One region of the Sedimentibacter sp. genome, then DNA from elsewhere that is predicted to be linked to it. Evidence: riboswitches for the same ligand, from Rfam matches in the RefSeq annotation. Region 1 holds a riboswitch; the other holds the start of a gene.
What was found. A riboswitch is a leader RNA that binds a small molecule or an ion and turns the genes downstream of it on or off. The one in region 1 is predicted to bind S-adenosylmethionine.
Positions count from the first base shown of each region.

Region 2: linked by a shared signal. The riboswitch ahead of AAGU76_RS10650 (YbaK/EbsC family protein) and the one ahead of metK (methionine adenosyltransferase) in region 1 are both predicted to bind S-adenosylmethionine.

Region 1 is NZ_JBCFAS010000004.1:313,316-316,481, reverse strand. It holds gene AAGU76_RS16385 (MATE family efflux transporter) at 1-418, opposite strand, end outside; gene metK (methionine adenosyltransferase) at 605-1,783, opposite strand; SAM riboswitch class I at 1,855-1,949, opposite strand; gene AAGU76_RS16375 (hypothetical protein) at 2,078-2,353, opposite strand; gene AAGU76_RS16370 (phosphodiester glycosidase family protein) at 2,864-3,166, shown strand, end outside.
Region 2 is NZ_JBCFAS010000002.1:905,858-909,023, forward strand. It holds gene AAGU76_RS10640 (ATP-binding cassette domain-containing protein) at 1-802, opposite strand, end outside; gene AAGU76_RS10645 (tRNA threonylcarbamoyladenosine dehydratase) at 816-1,571, opposite strand; gene AAGU76_RS10650 (YbaK/EbsC family protein) at 1,605-2,078, opposite strand; SAM riboswitch class I at 2,170-2,272, opposite strand; gene AAGU76_RS10655 (short-chain fatty acid transporter) at 2,880-3,166, shown strand, end outside.

The sequences.
Region 1 (3,166 bases):
TCATTCCAAGGCTTATCATGACAAACACGTTGCCCAGAAGGTAAATTGTAACATAGCTGTCCGCATAGGGAAATGTTGCGTCACTGGCTCCGAACATGTACAGCACCGGTCTTTTTATCAAAATACCCACAGCAGTAAGCACAACTCCGCTTGCAACCAGCATCACAAAGGAATTTCCCATTATGTCCTGAGCTTCCTTAAAGTTACCCTTTCCCCTTTCTATGGAACAAAGGGGAGCACCGCCCATTCCGAACAGGTTGGCAAATGCAGCCACTATTGATATTATAGGCAGGCACACTCCCAATCCCGTAAGAGCCGTGAATGCATCTCCCGGCATCCTGCTTATGTAGATGCGGTCCACTATGTTGTACAAAACATTCACCAGCTGAGCCAAAATCATGGGCACAGCCATATCCATTATGTGCTTTGCCACGCTTCCCTTAGAAAAATCATTTACTGTTTCCACACATAACCTCTTTCCTGTTATTATAACCAAAAAAATTTTACTGTCCATTGAATGGTACTACCTACAGGACAAACTGTCAAGAGTACAGGACAGGCCCGCTAATTTGCTGCAAAAAAAATACCCCGAAGGGTATTCATTTTACAGGTATTTCTTCAACTCTTCAACCTTGTCTGTCTTTTCCCAGGGAAGATCAAGGTCGTTTCTTCCGAAGTGGCCGTATGCTGCCACCTGCTGGTAAATCGGTCTTCTCAATTGGAAATTTTCAATTATTGCTGCAGGTCTTAAGTCAAAGTTTTCTGCAACTGCCTGTTCAATTTTTTCATCATCAATCTTGTTTGTTCCAAAAGTTTCAACCATTATTGAAACCGGCTTAGCAACTCCTATGGCATAAGCAAGCTCAACCTCGCACTTATCTGCAAGTCCTGCTGCAACAATGTTCTTTGCAATGTGTCTTGCTGCATATGCTGCTGAACGGTCAACCTTTGTAGGATCCTTTCCGGAGAATGCTCCTCCGCCGTGTCTTGAGTATCCGCCGTATGTGTCAACTATTATCTTTCTTCCGGTAAGTCCTGAGTCTCCCTGCGGTCCGCCTATAACGAATCTTCCGGTTGGGTTTACAAAGTACTTTGTATTTTCATCAAGAAGCTCTGCAGGAACAGTTGTCTTGATAACATGCTCCATAAGGTCCTTTTGTATTGTTTCTCTGTCGGCTTCAGGATTGTGCTGAGTTGAAATAACTATTGTGTCAACTCTTGCAGGCTTGTTGTCGTGATATTCGATTGTTACCTGAGTTTTTCCGTCAGGTCTTAAGTATGGAACAGTCTTGTTCTTTCTTACTTCAGACAGCTTCAGTGAAAGCTTGTGTGCCAGTGATATTGGCATAGGCATAAGTTCGGGAGTTTCGTTGCATGCAAATCCGAACATCATTCCCTGGTCTCCTGCACCGATCATGTCATTTGTGTCAACGTGAGCCTTCTTGTATTCGTCGGCTTCATTAACGCCCATTGCTATGTCCTGTGACTGTTCTTCTATTGATGTAAATACGGCGCATGTCTTATAGTCAAATCCGTACTCTGCGTTGTCATAACCAATGTTTTCTACTGTTTTTCTTACTATTTTTGGAATATCAATGTAGCAGTTTGTGCTTATTTCGCCTGCTACCAGGACGAAACCTGTTTTAGTAACTGTTTCACAGGCAACTCTTCCGTTTGGATCCTGTTCCAAAATTGCATCTAGGATGCCATCTGAAATCTGGTCGCACATTTTGTCCGGATGACCTTCTGTAACTGATTCAGATGTAAATAACCATTTCTTCATCTTTTAAATCCTTTCTGTTTAAACTACAAAATAAAAAACTCTTCCGCAGAAGAGGTCCATACTGTCTGTTAGCCTCATCTTTCGGAAATCCGCGGGAATTGGCACCTTGAATAATCAGGCTGCCGGGTTTCATCGGGCCTCGTCCCTCCACCACTCTTGATAAGGAGTTTGATTTATAATAGCATATACTATTTTTAATGTCAATAATATATAATTATTTTATAAATTATTTTTTATCCGTTGCTATGCTTCAAATCCGTTGCTTTTTTAACATTCTGCCTGTTTAACCGTCATCTATTCAGTTTTTGTGTCCTTTCTGTCAGGTACATTGACGAATAAAGGAATTTCAGCTATCCTGCCATAAGAACGGACACCATCGGAATCGAAATAATAAATCTCTTCATTATTATAAACAATATATCTGTTTTCAGTCTCATTTAAAGCAAATACATTGTCGTATATTTCCTCATATGTTCCTTCTTCCAGGAACTGAAACTGTTTATACCTGTAATAATTATTGTTTTTATCAAGAACAAAGTATTCGGCATCTTCAGATTTTTCATCTCCCATAACATAAGTTCCTACCATATTCCCACTTAGTCTGCTCTGCTTATCCAAATTAAGAAAAAACAGAACAATCACCAGCACAATCAAAAAAACATATGCAATATTTCTATATATGCATTTCGCTATCTTATTGATAAACATTCAATTTCCCTCCCAAATATAGCGTGTTTATGAAGATATTTTTTATCAACTGTACTTATTTTCAGCCTTCAACACTCCTCTAAATATCCCTTACTATATAGACGGTTTTAAATCAAAAAAGTAACAATTTTTCAAAATAATTTTTAAATATTAAAACTCAATCGTTGATGATTTTTGCAGGGAACCATTTAGACAATTCTAATAATATAAACTCTGAACTTTTGTTAAGTTTACCTGTTATATCATTAGAACCGCATTTGATTTGGAACTTTCATAATTAAAATGCGTCATAATATATACTGCAATTCTATAATTTGCTAAGCTGATTGTTCAATTAATTCTTAATAAATTATATTTTTGTGGTATAATTGAATGGACACTAAAATGAAGGGAATGATTTGCTTGAATATTAAAAAGATAGCGGCAGTCTCTGCAGCTGTTGCCTTAATGCTGACATCCAGGGCGTATGCCAGCAGCTTCTACACTGTCTACGACTTAACGGAAGAAACAAGGCTCTCTACGGGCATTACATATGAAAGAATTGAAAGGTACACCTCCCTGGGATGGATGAACATCAATGTAGTAAGGGCTGACCTTACGGATGAATACACGTCCGTGGACCCCATAACCAGTGAAAAAGGAGTTTCAAACAGGGCCGTATTAAGCTCCATGATG
Region 2 (3,166 bases), on a different contig from region 1:
CGTCAAATACTATTCTCACACATCTCCTGCCAGTCATTTCGCTGATTGCAGAGCCGCTGTGGTAAACAAGTTTCTTTGCGGCATCTGTCTTTGGCTTGGAGAACACTTCCTCAACTGTGCCTGTCTCTGCCAAAGTACCCTTGTCTATTATGGCCACGCGGTCGCATATCTCTTCAACCACGGTCATTTCATGTGTTATTATGATGATGGTTATACCTAGCTTTTTATTTATGTCTTTAAGCAAAGCAAGTATTGAGCGCGTGGTTGTAGGGTCCAGTGCGCTTGTTGCCTCATCGCACAGGAGAATTTCAGGGTTTGTGGCCAAAGCCCTTGCTATGGCTACCCTTTGTTTCTGACCTCCGCTCAGCTGAGACGGATATGACTTTTTCTTGTCGGAAAGTCCCACCAGCTCCAGCAGTTCGGCTGCTCTCTTTCTTCCTTCCTTTTTGCTCATTCCGCTTATTTCAAGCGGGAAGCATATGTTGTCTTCAACACTGCGCTGCATGAGCAGATTAAACTGCTGAAAGATCATTCCGATTTCCCTTCTGACGCATCTAAGCTCCTTTTCGTTCATAAGGGACAAATCACTGTCCTTGATTATGACTGTTCCGCCCGTTGGTTTCTCCAGAAAGTTGATGCACCTTACCAATGTGCTTTTTCCTGCACCGCTCATTCCTATTATTCCGAAAATGTCTCCCTTGTTTATGTCAAGGTTGATTCCTGACAGTGCGGTTACCCTGTTGTTCTGACTGAAATATTGTTTTTTTAAATTTTTTATTTGTATCAATGGAGTCGTCCCCACGTTGTTTCCTCCTTTATTTTGCTGCAATGTCCTTCACTACCTCGCCTGCTATTATCAGTCCTGCTACCGAAGGAACAAAGGATACGCTTCCGGGTATGGCTCTTCTTTGGGTGCATTTCCTTGTGGTGCCGGGAGGGCACACGCAGTTGGATTTGCAGCTTGTTTCTTCGCTGTCCATGGGAGTTATGGGTTTTTCCTTGGAATATACCACTTTAAGTTTTTTAATGCCGCGCTTTTTCAACTCGCTTCTCATTACCTTTGCCAGCGGGTCCATGGAAGTCTTGAATATGTCTGTAACCTCAAATTTTGTTGGGTCCAGTTTATTACCTGCTCCCATGCTGCTCATTATGGGAACGCCAAGAGCATTGGCTCTGACTATGAGCTCCAGCTTGGCCGTAACCGTATCTATGGCATCCACGATGTAATCATACTGTGACAAATCATACTGATCTGCATTGTCAGGCATGTAGAAACATGCATTTGCTTCAACCTTGGCTTTAGGGTTTATGTCCAGTATCCTTTCGGCCATGACATCCACCTTTTTTATGCCTATGGTTTTTCTTGTGGCTATTATCTGTCTGTTTATATTCGTAAGGCATACCTTATCGTCATCAAAGAGGGCAAAACTACCAATACCGCATCTGGCCAGTGCTTCAGCAGCATATGAGCCCACTCCTCCGATTCCGAAAATCGCAACCTTGGCATTTTTTAATTTTTCCATTGCCTCTTCCCCAAGAAGAAGCTGTGTTCTTGAAAATTCGTTTAACATAGCATCCTTTCGCAACTTAATTTCATTTTAATATTATTGTTCCCAATTTTTGCAGACATCAATCCACTTTTTGCTTCCCGATATCTTCTCCAATTCATCAAGCGTCAGCTCAATGGCTGAATTGCTGCTTCCGCATGCAGGAAACATGGTCTTGAATCTTTTCATTGAGTCATCCAGGTATACATCTACGCTGCCCGGAAGAGCAAATGGACAAACACCGCCTACTGCGTGTCCGGTAAACTTGACCGTATCTTCCGTTGCAAGCATTTTTGCCTTGAACCCAAATTCTTCTTTGAATTTCTTGTTATCTATCTTGGCATCACCGGCCACAACAATAACCATTGCATCTTTACCGTTGTAAAATGTAAGCGACTTGGCTATGCGTGCTTCTTCGGTTCCCAGTGCCATTGCTGCCAGTTCAACCGTTGCTGTGGACTGATCCATCTCCAGGATAGAATCATCCTTTCCAAATTGCTTCAAATATTCCCTCACTGTTTCTACAGACATTTCATCCTCCTGATCTCTAGGAGACTGACAATATTATTGCCGTCCCTAAAATAAAAACCCTCTGCAAAGAGAGGGCATAATTCAGACCGTCTCCTCATCTCTCAAAGAATTCTTTGCCGGAATTAGCACCTTTCAGCTTGCTGCAGGTTGCCGAGACATCACGGGGCCGATCCCTCCGTCTCTCTTGATAAGAAGTTTTTGTATTTAATTGTTGTGATTACTTTATACCATTCGTTATTATTTGTCAATGGTAAAATCAATTTTTTTTAATTTTATTTATGCTAACGTTTCTTATGTTTATTTAAAATTCCTTTACTGATTTGCAGCAGATTAACAGGCCTTGATTTAGAAAAGATAAATTTTTGACTGTTTTCGACAAATTTCGCTGTTACTGCCATCAAATAGTTTAAATTGATAATCCGTATTAATCAAACTGACTCTTAAACCGGTGTGGTTGATTTTTCCCAACCTTATGCAAACGTTTTATATAGATTGTGTTATTAATTTAAAATAAAAACGCATATTATTGGAAATTTTTTCATATTTAATATTGGTATGATATTTTGGATAATTGATTAAGTAAAAGAAAAACGAAGTAAACGCGAGATATTTTAAGATACAACAATTTTTGACATATTTTTAACATTTTTGCGCTGGTTTACCACACATTGTAAACGTTTAGCAAATTTGTGTTTATTTCAATATAGTAATAAAATTAACAAGGTTTTAAACGCCCAAAATGTATCAGTCTGCATTGTGGACGTCAAGCTGGGCAAATATAAAAATTTAGGAGGCTTTTTTATGTTTAAAAAATTTACAAACGGCTGCGTATACGTTATGAACAGATACCTGCCGGACGCATTTATCTTCGCCATTGTTTTAACCATCATCACCTTCATAGGCGGTATAACACTGACGGGACAATCCCCATTTCAGATGATTCTGCACTGGGCAGGAGCAAAAGGCTTCTTCGGACTTCTTTCTTTTACTATGCAAATGGTTTTAGTTCTTGTGCTTGGCAGTGCTATGGCACAGGCAAAAGTATTTAAAAATCTTCTTAAAAAAATAGCAAAAGCAGCAAAAACCCC